Regions from separate parts of the Paenarthrobacter sp. 2TAF44 genome, predicted to be linked through region 4. Evidence: riboswitches for the same ligand, from Rfam matches in the RefSeq annotation. Region 4 holds a riboswitch; each other region holds the start of a gene.

Region 1 (3,287 bases), on a different contig from region 4:
CACCGGTACCCATGATCAGGCGGGAGCCGAATTCGACGCCGTCGATCACCAAAGCATCTGTGCGGATGTCAGATTTTGCTACTGTCATTTTTTCAGCCTCCCTGGACTGCGGTTACGAGTTCGAGTTCGTCTCCATCGGCGAGCGCAGTCGCGGCCCACTGGCTGCGCGGCACTACCTCGGAATTGCGTGCGACGGCGACACCCAGCTTGCCGCCGTCGGCCGCCTGTCCGCGGTGGTCCAGGATGCGGCCTGTGATGGCGCTGACGAGCGTGCTGACGGATGCGTCATCCGCCACGGCATGAACGGAGCCATTGAGTTTGATGTTCATGGTGTGTCCTTGGTTGCTGGTTGGAGGCGGTCATCCGGCGTTGCCGTAAATCGATCAGGGGTGAAGTTGGACCATCGGGGATCGGCTGAGGCGCTGATTAGCCCGCCTACGATTTTGGCGGCCACAGGCGTCAACAGGACGCCATGGCGGAAGAACCCGGTTGCGATTACGAGACCGTCGATGGTGCCCGCGCGCCCGGCAACGCGTCCCAGTAATGGTGCGTTGTCCGGAGTGCCGGGCCGTGCGCGGGCTGTCGCTTCCAGCAGTTCCAACTCCGCCACGGCAGGCACCAGGACTTGAGCGTCCCGCAGGAGTTGGTAGACGCCTCCGGCGGAGACTGCATTGGTGGAGGCGGATAGGCCGTCCTCGCGCTGGGTGGCTCCAATCACCACCGTGCCATCATCCCGGGGCACGATGTAGACCGGCACCCCGCGGACCATGCCCCGGATGGTGGATGTGAGGAGGGGCTGGAGGTGGTGGGGAACGCGCAGCCTGAGGATGTCACCGTAAACGGGCCGCAGAGGAAGACTGAGACCCTCGGGGAGATTACCGATCCTTGCCGCGTCCAGCCCGCAGGCGATCACAGTTTCCGAGGCCTCGACTGCGCCAGAAGCCAGTTCAACCCCGGAGACGCGGTCCCCATCCCAGAGCAAACGGGATGCGTGGAACGGCAGGGCGAAACCGTCCTCCGCTCCGGAAACCCACGTTGCGTCACCTGGTCCGTGGGCTGCCAACCCTTCCATGAGGCATCGTGCAAGCCGCCGCGGGTCCACTTGGTGATCGGCCGGTATGTCGAAGGCACAGGAAATCTGTGGACTCAGCAAAGGCTCACGTTGGCGCGCCTCCCGCAATGACAATGGCTCCACGTGCAGGCCCGCGGCCTGCTGGACTGTGCGGAGGTCTGCGAGGGCGCGGCGGTCGGCGGCGTCGGCACCAACGGCGATTGTCGGCGTCGTGCGGTATCCGGTGGCTGATTCGCCGCCATGGACGCTCCGGATGAAAGCGGGCCACAGTTGGGAGGATTCCAGCATGAGTTCCAGGAGGTGTTCCTCCTGGTAGTGGAGTTCGCTGACCGGAGCCAGCATCCCCGCGGCAGCAAACGTCGCACCGGCCGCGGGGGTGGGATCAATGAGGACCACCGAGCGGCCCTGGCGGCGCGCTTCGTGGGCGATGCCAAGGCCAACGATGCCGCCACCAATCACTGCAACGTCTGCCTGCAAGGGGGTTTGGCCGGATTCTGCCATGTGTTTCCTTCCCTACGCCGGTACTAGCCGGATCAGGTCAAGCGGTCGGCGCTGAAGCCCTCTCAGCCGGACGGTCATATGACGCTGTCACGGCTCCCGCAGTACGTGCCCAGTTTAGAGGAACTACTCTGGTTTCCATGACCCAGCATGATGTCCACACCACTGCCCGCCTTTACTTATGCACTGATGCCCGCAAACGCCAAGGCGATTTCGAAGACTTCGTCGACGCCGCGTTTGAGGGCGGCGTTGACATCATCCAGCTTCGCGACAAGACGCTCGAGGCCGCTGAGGAGCTTGAGGTACTGGAGGTTCTGCACAACGTTGCCCAACGGCACGGACGGCTGTGGGCCGTCAATGACCGCGCCGATGTTGCCAGTATTTCCGGGGCTCCGGTGTTCCATATCGGGCAAAAGGACATCCCCCTGCCCGCGGCAAGGCATCTCCTCCACGACCGCACCGTGATCGGCCTTTCCACCCATACGCCGGAACAGGTTGACGCCGCGATAGCCGCCTCCCCTGGCAGGAGCGGACTGGATTATTTCTGTGTTGGTCCGGTGTGGGCAACGCCCACAAAGCCCGGCCGTGAAGCAGTCGGGCTGGATCTGGTCACATATGCCGCAGAAGCCGTAAAGCGCGCGGATGCGGAGACCGTAGGTGGCGTCCTCCTCCCCTGGTTCGCGATTGGCGGCATCGACCTCACCAACATTGAACAGGTGGTGGCTGCGGGAGCGAGCCGGATCGTCGTGGTGCGGGCCATTACTGAGGCGGAGGATCCGACGGCGGCGGCAAAGACTCTGCTGGAAGCGCTCGACGCCGGATAATCACCGCCGGCGCCCTGGCGGCAGCCGAGGATATGCGAAAGTCTCTTAAGCCGTGAGCCCGAGCCCGGACATCCGTCGACCATGCCGCTCGGCAAGTTCAGCGGTAAGGACCTTGACTGCAGTGCGGGCATCCCCGCCGCCCTTGAGCAGCGGTCCCAAGTGAGGATGTTCCATGCCCACGCGTTGGGCCTGGGTCAGCGCTTCACCGACGAGGCGGCGGCCCCACAAAGCCAGTCGCGATGCCAGGCGAGGATCATCAGCCAGGGCCCTGCGCAGGAGGACGCGTAATACTTCCGTGGCTTGGTCGGCGGAGGCCACCTTCTGGACAAAGAGTTGCGTTCCGCCGTCGAGGTACGAAGCGACCATGCGGTAAAAGTCCGATGACACGGTGTCGATCACATAGGCCTTCATGACTGATTCAAACCAGTCCGCCGGCTTTGTTCGCTCATGGAAGTGGTCAAACGAGCGCTGGAACGGAAGCATGGCCTCTTCGGCATCGAGTCCCATCTCCGAGAGCCGGCTGCTGATCAAGGCAAAGTTTCCGTAAGCCCCAACGGCAATCTTTGCCAACACTGCCCTGTCGTGCAGGGTGGGAGCGTACCGGGAGTCGAAAGACAGCCGGCCAAACGCCGAGAGCTCGCCGTACGCCATGGCTCCCAGCAGCTCCGAAGAGAGGCGCTGGACGCGAGCATTATCGTCCAAGGAAGTGCTCATGGTTCAAGACTATCCAGCGATTTCGGGCTAACCTGATTTTCGTGTCACATCATCGGATTTCGCCCAACGTCGACGACTCGTCGGACCAGCTCGCAGAGGCATTTGCAGCCCTTCGGACCGAACTGGAGCTCCCAGGCGAGTATCCGGCCGAAGCCGTGGCGGAAGCCCGGAAAGCAGTA
Region 2 (3,287 bases), on a different contig from region 4:
CGCGAGTCATCCCATGAACAATTCCAAGGGGCATAACCCAAGTGTTGGCGTAAGCACCGAAGATCAAGATTACGCTAGTTTGACCTTCAGCTGCAAATGAGGCCGCGTCCGGAGGCTATCGGGTGACTTGCATCACCAGTTGTAACGGACTCTCCCGGCACCGTGCCCATACAGCCTACAGGGTTTGTGGAGGAATACTGCGATTTGGCCGACGACGCGCTGGATTTTTGTGGAATTGCCCAGCCGCCAACCCCGGAAGCCCTGCTCAGGCGAAGAGCCGGGGTGCATCAAAGAAGGCTGTCTCGTAGCGGCAAGACTGGGCGAAGGCCTCAACCATGGCCCCGCGCTCCTGGGCGGAGGCGCTAATTGCCGCGGCATCAGTAAAGTCGATCGCCTTCCGGGTTGCGGCAGCAAACTCCTCGTCCGCGTACGTCGTCAGCCAGGCGGCGTACGGGTGCTCGCTGGGGGCGCCGGCGTCCACATAGGCGGCGTGGAGTTGCTGTCCTACCTCCGCATACAGCCAATAGCAGGGCAGGATTGCCGCCAGCAACACGGCGTAACTGCCGGAGGCTGATGTGGCCAGCAGGTGGTCCACGTACGACCTTGTCACGGGTCCGGTCTGTGTTGAGGCCGAGCGCGTGCTCAGCCAGTTCCGATGGAGCTCGGACTCCACTTCAAGGCAGAGTTGCGATGACTTCGCCCAGAAGAGCTGCTCTTCTTCAGTGGGGGCAAGTGCACCTGTGCGCGCCAAAACCCGGGAGTAGCCGTTCAGGTAAATGGCGTCCTGGGCCAGGTAGTAGTTGAACTCGGGCTCCGGGAGCCGGCCTGACTGCAGGCCCTGGATGAAGGCGAGACCGTAAATCGCATCCAATTCCGGCGCAGCTTCGGCCCACAGCCGCGCGGCAAAGTCGCCGGATTTCCCGGATTTCCCGGCAGGATTCAGCGCTGGCTCCATGTGGTGGAAGTGGTGGACCGGCCCGCTACCCTTACCTACCTTCAGCCCGTCGGCCGCCGCGAGGGCCTGCAGCAGCCACGGCTTTACCTCGCGGAGAGACGCCTCCCAGTCGCCGGTGCGGGCTTGGACCGTGGCCAACGCCGAGGAGAGCGAGCACCCCGTTCCGTGGCTGTTCCTGGTATCAACGCGGGGCCCAGGCACCTCGATGACGTCCTGTCGCAACAAACCGCTCGTATTGACCAGCGCATCCGGGCAGTCGTTTCCTGCCAAGTGGCCGCCCTTTACCAAAACCGTCGTTCCACACTCAGCAGCCAGGCGTTTACCCTGGTCAAGCGCCGTAGCCCAGTCGCGGGCTTCGGACTCCCCCAGCAACATCGCCAGCTCGGGAAGGTTTGGGGTGACGAGATCCGCCAACGGCAGGAGGCTGCGCAGCGCAGTTTCGGCGGTCTCCCGCAGAAGGCGGTCGCCGCTGGTGGCAACCATCACCGGGTCAAGGACCACGACGGCGGGACGCACCTCTTCGAGCCAACTGCGGACTTCGTCGATGACGGCCGCATCACCCAACATCCCGATCTTGACCGCATCAATCTCAATATCGCTGCTGATCGCGTCCAGCTGCTGACGCAGGAACTCGACGGGCGGAACATGGACTGCGCTGACGCCCAACGTGTTCTGGGCCGTCAAAGCCGTGATGGCAGCCATGCCATAGCCCCCGTGCGCTGCGATGCTCTTCAAGTCTGCCTGGATTCCGGCGCCTCCAGAAGGATCCGAGCCGGCAATGCTGAGCACCCTCGGATGTGGCCGGGCCGGGACTGCTCCCATACCCGCGGCGCAGACAGGGTAGACAGCGGAATTCGACGATGAAGCCATGGTGGACATCCCTTCGCCGGTGCTAACCGGACAGGTTCAACGGGTCTGGATCTCAGCCTGGCCCGTGCCCGGCACCCCGTGTCAGTTTCCTAGCGTAGCCCGGAAGCCCCTCGCCCCGGGAACCGGACAGCTTCGGGGAATCGATGTGACTGGCGGGCAACGAAAGAGCCCCGCAGTATCCGCCGTAAACGGATGCTGCGGGACTCTTTGGTTGCTTAGTGACTGGTTGCCCTGCTTACAGCTCTGAAGCGGGAACTCCCACCCCAAGGATGATCGGTTCGTCCGCTACCTTCTTTTTGGCGGGCTCTTCCGCTGCCGGCGCCTTGGCCTCATGGGCAGATCCGCCTGCGGCAGCAGCAGTTACCTCGTGGTGTTCCACACTGGTTTCGTTTGCGGCACCCTGCGCCCTGCTGGCACTGCGGTTCCTCCGGCCACGGCGACCACGGGCACGCGACGAATGATCGTGCTCATCGGTAGTGCCAGCAGAAGCGCTGGCAGGGGAAACGGCGGAAGCAGCCGCAGGTTCGGAAACCGAAGCCGTGGCCTCTTCCTCCGCAGACGGCGGGGCACCGAGGTGCGAGAACGCCTCGGCCAGCAGGTCCAGGCTCATGGCCGGCTTGCCAGCAGTTGGTTCCTCATGATGTTCCACAAACGGAAGAGCCACTTCTTCGCCACCGAAACGCAGAACAGGAGTGGCGCGCGCTTCCCGAACCGCAGCCTCATGACTGGCCGTATCAGGTGCAGCCGGAACGCCAGCCTCGCCGTGTGCCGCCTCAGGGGCAGATCCATCGGTGTGACCCTGCTGGCCTGCTGCACGGGCCTGCTCCTCCGCGCGGTGAACCTCGTCATCGTGCAGGTGGGCGGCATGTGCTGCAGCGGCGATCGTGGCAAGAGCTGCCCTGGTCGCCTCAGCCTTCGCCTGGCGGACCGGGTCCACGGACTCCGTGGTCGCAGGAGCTGCGGGGGCGGCCGGCGTGCTGTGGACTGTAGGAGGCACTTCGGCCATTGCCGGTCCCCCACCCTTGCCACGGCGGCGCTTACGATCAGTGCGTGCAGCAGGCTGTTGGGGTTCGACGTGCGGGCGGTGATGCTCGGCAGCAACGACGTTGGCGCGTCGGTGCTCCACCGGCTCATCATGGGTGACGACACCCCGTCCGGCACAGTGCTCGCACTGCTCACCGAATACCTCGAGCAGGCCGGTGCCCATGCGTTTGCGCGTCATCTGCACCAGGCCCAGCGATGTCACTTCGGCCACTTGGTGTTTGGTGCGGTCACGACCCAGGCATTCCACCATTCGGCGGAGCACCAGGTCACGGTTCGATTCGAGGACCATGTCAATGAAGTCGATGACGATGATGCCACCAATATCGCGCAGGCGTAGCTGGCGAACAACTTCCTCGGCTGCTTCAAGGTTGTTCTTGGTCACGGTTTCTTCCAGGTTTCCACCGCTGCCGGTGAACTT
Region 3 (3,287 bases), on a different contig from region 4:
AAGTGCGTGAGCCGCAAACGCTCCAACAATTCATCCACGCGTTCTTCACCATGTCCCAGATGCTTTGGTCCGAACATCAGCTCGTCCAGGACCTTGCCCGTCACGAATTGGTGCTCCGGTTCCTGGAACACGGTGCCGACGCGCGAAATCAGCTGGTCCGCCTTCCACTTGAAGGGGTCGATTCCAGCTCCTTCGGAAAGCTCGACGGCGGCACTTACTTTGCCGTGCACGGGCGCCAGAAGGCCGGCCAATGTGAGCGCAAAAGTGGATTTGCCGGCGCCGTTAGGGCCCGTGATGGTGAGCGCCTGACCAGCCCTGACTTGTGCACTGATACCCGATTGCACGGGGACGGGCGGGATTGTTTTGAAGCGGCGACGGCGGGACTTCTCACGGGAAACAGCCAGGTCCTGTGCCACGACGAGAAGTTGGGCGGTGGATTCATGGCCGCCCATTTCCTGAGTTGTGGTCCTGCGGGCGCGAGTAGCCGGAACATACCCCGGCACCCACACTCCCGCGGCCATCAGCATGGTGCGGGCTTCAGTTAGCACCTGATCCGGAGGGCCGTCCAGAAGCACACCGCCCCCGGCCGACGGTGGCTGGAGGACCACGATCCTGTCCACCAGGTCCTTCCACACGGACACACGGTGTTCCACGACAACCAACGTGGCGCCGCTCTTGTCCAGGCAGCGCTGCACGGCGTCGCGAACCTCAAGCACACCCACTGGATCCAGGTTGGCCGTGGGTTCGTCCAGCAGGATCAGCCCGGGCCGCATCGCCAGGATGCCAGCCAACGCAAGGCGCTGCTTCTGCCCGCCGGAGAGTGCCGCCGTCGGGTGATCCAGTGCCAAACCGCTGCCGGCAGCGGTGCGCAACCCAACGTCGTCGAGCGCTTCATGGACGCGCGCCCAAATTTCATCCCGGGGAACGGCCAGGTTTTCGGCGCCAAATGCGACGTCGTCACCCACCCGGGAGAGCACCACCTGGGTCTCCGGATCCTGCTGCATCAGACCTGCGCGGCCGCGCTGCTCGCGGGGAGCGACGCCGTCGATTAACAGCGAGCCGGTCTCATCCGAATCGTCTTCCTCGTCACCCAGTACACCGGCGAGGGCATGGAGCAGTGTGGACTTCCCTGCGCCTGATGGACCAAGCAGGAGCACACGCTCGCCGGGCTCGATCCGGAGATCGAGGTCCTGGATGGCGGGTGTGGAACGCCCGGCATGCCGCCATCCCCACCCTTGGGCGGTGATGGCGGCAGGCCGGACTTGGTGGCTGCTTTGCTGGTTGCTGCCTTCTTTCGCAGGCATTAGTTGAAGACGGGCTCCGAAGCAGCCTTGCGCGACGCGAAGGAGCTGAGGACGCCCGTCTTGGCCAGCCCGCGGGTGGCAACCCAGGACAGCGCGCCCGCGATGATCGCACCCGAAAGCGTGCAGAAGGCGATGTAGGCCAGCTTGTCGATCGCTTCGTAGGCGATGTTCCAGCCCCAAGGCAGGAAGGAATCGTTCAGACCGCAGAAGAGGCCCGCGCCAGCACCTGCGAGGAGTGCAGCGGACAGGTCGAACTTCTTGTACCTGAACGCAGCGAAGACGAGTTCTGCGCCCAGTCCCTGGAGGATGCCGGAGATGAGGACGGTGGTGCCGTACTGGGAACCCATGATGAGTTCGCCGGTGGCGGCGACGGCTTCGCAGAACAGGGCTGCGCCCGGCTTGCGGATGATGAGCATGCCCAGGACGGCCGGGATCATCCAGCCACCGGCGATCAAACCGGTGAGCGGCGGATACGTGGCGTTCATGGGGATGGATACGATTGCGGCGCCCTGGGACCAGGCCCAGAAGATCACGCCTCCGGCGATGGCAATCAAAGCTGCCACCACGATGTCTACAACACGCCAGTTATAACTGGTTTTCTTCACGCTTGCCGTGGTCATTTTTCTGCCTCCTGAGGTACAGGAGGGGAAAGTGCTCCCCGGAACTCCCGGCCGGCTTGCGCCGCCCGGATCCGGACACTCTGAGAAGCTCGACTCCCTTGCGCCGGTACTAACCGGATCAGGTTCGAGGGTCTGCGGCTGTCCGCACTCTCAGCGCCCTCGCGTCTCCTGCATCTCTGCAAGGTCCGACGGCGGCGCTCCCCTGTCGTTATTAATCTGCCCTTATGGGCGTGGTTCAGTTTACACCTGTGGGTGTTCGTGCGCGCTGGGGACTGGTCACAATACGGCTCGCAACCGGACCTGAGAGAATAATCCAGCAGAATCGACGCGGCAAAGGGGCATTTCATGACGGACCTTCCCACTACGGACATCCCGGTTCCCCAACCGCGCCTTGCTGCGAGCGTCATCCTGCTCCGCGACGCCCCGGGCGGGCTCGAAGCGTTCGTCCAGCACAGGGTTACCACTATGGACTTCGCCGCCGGCATGGTGGTCTTTCCGGGAGGCCGGGTTGATGCCGCGGACCAGGACGGATGGGATTACCCGGCTGACTTGCTGGAACGGCATGCTGCAGACTGGCGCCTGACCTCCATCGCCGTCGATACCGAACACGCACCGGCAAAGTCGGGCATGGTTCTCACGGCTGCCCTGCGGGAGGTTTGGGAGGAGGCCGGACTTAGCCTTGATGCCTCAGATCTGCGACCGTGGGCCAATTGGGTCACGCCGACGGACATGCCAAAGCGTTTCGATACCTACTTCTACGTAGCCAAGCCTGCTCCGGAAGCAGAACCCCAGCATCAAACCACCGAAGCGTGGCAATCACTCTGGATGCCTGTGGACGGGATCCTGGCGGCTGAAGCCTCCGGTACATTGCAGCTGATGCCACCCACGTATTACCTGCTCAAGGAAGTTGCCGGCCTCGGAACAGTGGATGCCGTCTGGGAAGCCGATCACGACGTTGTTCCTGTCCTTGCACCACGCGGTTCCATGGCAGCTTTCCTCAAAGAACGGGAAAACCGCCGCTAGTCCCAACCCACCTGGAAGTGAGGCTAGGCTGGGGGCATGAACCTCTTTTTCAAGCTGCTGGGTGCCGGAGTAAGCCTCGCAGCCGGATTCGTCGGCACCAAGTTGGTCAACAAGGGCTGGGAAAAGGCCACGGGCAACAAACCGCCCACGGGCCACGACGATATGGAAACGAGCCTCCGCTCAGCGTTGTCCTTCGCGCTGATTTCGGCCTTCGTCAGTACGCTCATCCAGGTTTTCGCGAGCCGCGGCACCCAGCGTGCCATCGCCCGCTTCGCCAAGACGCAGGACATCGTCTAGGCCGCGCATAGGCATTCCAACGCGGGGTCAGTTAGGGTCCCTC
Region 4 (3,287 bases):
AAAATCCTGGGCAGTCTGCACGTCGCCTACCTGAAGGTGCACGTGCCCGACGCCGGCAGCTGCTTCCCGCTGGCCAGTCACGGCCGCCTCATTCAAGTGCTGCTGGAGGAAACGCTGGGGCGGCAAAGCAACATTGTCCATCACCACATTCTTGCCATCCCACTGCCAGACATCGCGCGGCTTGTCGTAATAGAGTTCAATGCCGTTGCCTTCCGGATCTGTGAAGTAGAACGCTTCGCTCACCAAATGGTCGGCACTGCCCACAAAAGCGCGCGGCTCATACTCTGCGGCCGTGGCAATGGTGGCCGCCAGGGAAGGCTGGTCCTGGAACAGGATGGCTGTATGGAAAAGCCCGGCTTCCCCACGGCCTGGAATCTGCAGGCCGGCAGCGGGAGCGAGATGGACTACTGGCTTGCCCACCCGCCCCAGGTACAGCCCGCCATCCTGCTCGGCCACGATCTCCAACCCCAGGGCGCGCTGGTAATAGTCACTCATGACCCTCATATCGCCAACCTTGAGCATGACGGTGCCCATAGTGAGTTCGGCAGGAAGGAGGTCCTGATTGGATGTCGTGGTCATGTCAAGCTCCCGATTTAATAGATGGCCGCCCTTCGGCACGTTCTACTTATCTAAATTACTTGAAGCTTCAATTTATTCCCACTGGACCACTTTGCCCCGCAGGACGACATGGTTCAGGCTCGCCACAGTTGCAAGGTTCTTCCTCGGGTCATCCCGGCAAAGCACGACGTCGGCACTTGCCCCTTCGCTGATGCCCTGGGCTCCCAGCCACTTCCGTGCGCCCCACGTGGCGGCGTCCAGGACGGCCGTGGGCGGCAGGCCGGCGTCGTAAAGTTCCTTCATTTCGTCAGCGATCCTGCCGTGCTTGATCACGCTCCCTGCATCCGTTCCCGCAAAGATGCCAACACCGGCTTCAAAGGCCTCCAGCACCCTTTCACGGCGTCGCTCCCAAAGCCGGGTCATGTGGTCCGCGTACACCGGAAACTTCGGGGCAGCCTGGGCAGCGATATCCGGAAAAGTCGCGATGTTAACCAACGTAGGAACAATCGGGACAGACTGCTCCACAAGACGGGGAATATGCCTGGGCAAGAGTCCTGTGGCGTGCTCAATGCAGTCAATCCCGGCGTCGAGCATGTCATCAATGGTGTCTTCAGCGAAGCAGTGGGCCGTCACCCTGGCCCCTTCGTCATGTGCGGCCGCAATCGCATCCCTCACGACGTTCCGAGGGAAGGAAACCGAGAGGTCTCCCGTCCCGCGATCGATCCAATCGCCCACGAGCTTCACCCAACCGTCCCCGTCCCGGGCTTCCTTGCGGGCTGTCTCCACGAGTTCGTCCGGCTCCACTTCGTGGCCCAAACCACGCAGGTAACGCCGGCTCCGGGCGATGTGGCGTCCGGCGCGAAGAAGCCGTGGGAGATCCTCCCTGCGCTGAACCCAACGCGTATCGCTTGGCGAGCCGGCGTCACGGATCAACAATGTGCCGGCTTTCAGGTCGGCCTGCGCCTGGGCAAGAGTTGTCTGCTCATCAACGGCCCCGCCGACCCCAAGTCCAATGTGGCAATGGGCGTCCACAAAACCAGGAAGGACCCATCCATCCAGCACGGAATCCGGCGCAGCGACTGGACGTTCGAACGTGAGTTTGCCATCAACGGACCAGAGCCCGTGCCGTTGATCGTCGCCTGCCACAAGCACTGGACCGGTGAATTCGATGATGTAGGCCATGCCAAAAGACTAATCTGCCGACATGCCACAAACCTCCGGGATGGGTAAGCGCTACGACGATGACTGTGTCCCCGATGAGAGCTGTGGTAGCTTCGTCTACGACCACACGGGGGCCCCTGCAGGGGCTGAGATCGGACTGAAGCAGTCTGCGACCGTTGAACCTGTCCGGGTAATGCCGGCGAAGGAAGTGAGTAATCCTTTGAGCACCACCGAAACACAGCACAGCCCTGCCGAAAACCAGGCCAACATCAGCGAAAAGACGACGGAAACCGTCACACAGTCACTGAAATCCCACTCGTTGGCGTGGCTGGAAGACCCGGCACATGGTATCCGCGTCCCCGTTACGGAGATTGCCTTGGAGCCCTCCCCCAACGGTGAGGCCAATGAACCACTTCAGGTATACCGAACTGCCGGACCGGGCAGTGACCCCGTGGTGGGCCTTGAACCGTTCCGCACCGGATGGATCGAAGCCCGAGGAGATACCGAGGCATACTCCGGACGGGAGAGGAACTTGCTCGACGACGGCAAATCAGCCGTACGCCGCGGCGCAGCATCCCAGGAATGGAAGGGAACGCAACCGGTGCCCCGCCGCGCCGTCGAAGGTAAGACCGTCACCCAGATGCACTATGCCAAACAAGGCATCGTCACGCCGGAAATGCAGTTTGTGGCGCTGAGGGAGAACTGCGACGTTGAGCTGGTCCGCAGCGAAGTGGCTGCCGGGCGCGCCATCATCCCCAACAACATCAACCACCCCGAGTCCGAGCCCATGATCATTGGCAAGGCCTTCCTGGTCAAGATCAACGCCAACATTGGAAACTCGGCCGTCACCAGTTCCATCGCCGAGGAAGTTGACAAGCTGCAATGGGCAACCCAGTGGGGTGCCGATACCGTCATGGACCTCTCCACCGGAGACGACATCCATACAACCCGCGAATGGATCATCCGCAACTCCCCCGTTCCGATCGGCACCGTGCCCATCTACCAGGCCCTGGAGAAGGTCAACGGTGAAGCCAACAAACTCACGTGGGAAATCTTCCGGGACACCGTAATAGAGCAGTGTGAACAAGGCGTTGACTACATGACCATCCACGCCGGGGTGCTCCTGCGCTACGTGCCCTTGACGGCAAACCGTGTGACAGGCATCGTCTCCCGTGGCGGCTCGATCATGGCCGGGTGGTGCTTGGCGCACCACGAGGAGAACTTCCTCTACACGCATTTTGATGAGCTCTGTGAAATCTTCGCCAAGTACGACGTCGCATTCTCCCTGGGCGACGGATTGCGCCCCGGTGCCACGGCTGACGCCAACGACGCCGCGCAGTTCGCCGAGCTCGATACGCTTGCAGAGCTGACCCAGCGGGCTTGGGAATTCGATGTGCAGGTGATGGTTGAAGGACCCGGACACATTCCCTTCCACTTGGTCCGCGAGAACGTGGAGCGCCAACAGGAACTGTGCAAAGGTGCCCCCTTCTACACCTTGGGACCGCTGGTCACGGACGTCGCTCCTGGCTATGACCACATCACCTCGGCAATCGGCGCAACGGAAATTG

What was found. A riboswitch is a leader RNA that binds a small molecule or an ion and turns the genes downstream of it on or off. The one in region 4 is predicted to bind thiamine pyrophosphate.
Region 1: it holds a riboswitch for thiamine pyrophosphate, as region 4 does, so the genes downstream of both, thiO (glycine oxidase ThiO) here and thiC (phosphomethylpyrimidine synthase ThiC) in region 4, are expected to answer to the same signal.
Region 2: it holds a riboswitch for thiamine pyrophosphate, as region 4 does, so the genes downstream of both, AB4Z15_RS18430 (bifunctional hydroxymethylpyrimidine kinase/phosphomethylpyrimidine kinase) here and thiC (phosphomethylpyrimidine synthase ThiC) in region 4, are expected to answer to the same signal.
Region 3: it holds a riboswitch for thiamine pyrophosphate, as region 4 does, so the genes downstream of both, AB4Z15_RS02790 (ECF transporter S component) here and thiC (phosphomethylpyrimidine synthase ThiC) in region 4, are expected to answer to the same signal.

Annotation. Positions count from the first base shown of each region.
Region 1 covers NZ_JBFRFP010000012.1:26,066-29,352, reverse strand. The annotation lists gene AB4Z15_RS13285 (thiazole synthase) at 1-88, opposite strand, end outside; gene thiS (sulfur carrier protein ThiS) at 93-329, opposite strand; gene thiO (glycine oxidase ThiO) at 326-1,573, opposite strand; TPP riboswitch at 1,566-1,683, opposite strand; gene thiE (thiamine phosphate synthase) at 1,711-2,394, shown strand; gene AB4Z15_RS13265 (ferritin-like fold-containing protein) at 2,440-3,108, opposite strand; gene AB4Z15_RS13260 (RNB domain-containing ribonuclease) at 3,150-3,287, shown strand, end outside.
Region 2 covers NZ_JBFRFP010000020.1:61,678-64,964, reverse strand. The annotation lists gene AB4Z15_RS18430 (bifunctional hydroxymethylpyrimidine kinase/phosphomethylpyrimidine kinase) at 266-1,825, opposite strand; TPP riboswitch at 1,817-1,914, opposite strand; gene AB4Z15_RS18425 (Rne/Rng family ribonuclease) at 2,061-3,287, opposite strand, start outside.
Region 3 covers NZ_JBFRFP010000002.1:75,661-78,947, reverse strand. The annotation lists gene AB4Z15_RS02795 (ABC transporter ATP-binding protein) at 1-1,304, opposite strand, end outside; gene AB4Z15_RS02790 (ECF transporter S component) at 1,304-1,924, opposite strand; TPP riboswitch at 2,002-2,138, opposite strand; gene AB4Z15_RS02785 (NUDIX hydrolase) at 2,270-2,947, shown strand; gene AB4Z15_RS02780 (DUF4235 domain-containing protein) at 2,984-3,244, shown strand.
Region 4 covers NZ_JBFRFP010000008.1:155,329-158,615, reverse strand. The annotation lists gene AB4Z15_RS10220 (VOC family protein) at 1-579, opposite strand, end outside; gene AB4Z15_RS10215 (amidohydrolase family protein) at 652-1,740, opposite strand; TPP riboswitch at 1,837-1,944, shown strand; gene thiC (phosphomethylpyrimidine synthase ThiC) at 1,940-3,287, shown strand, end outside.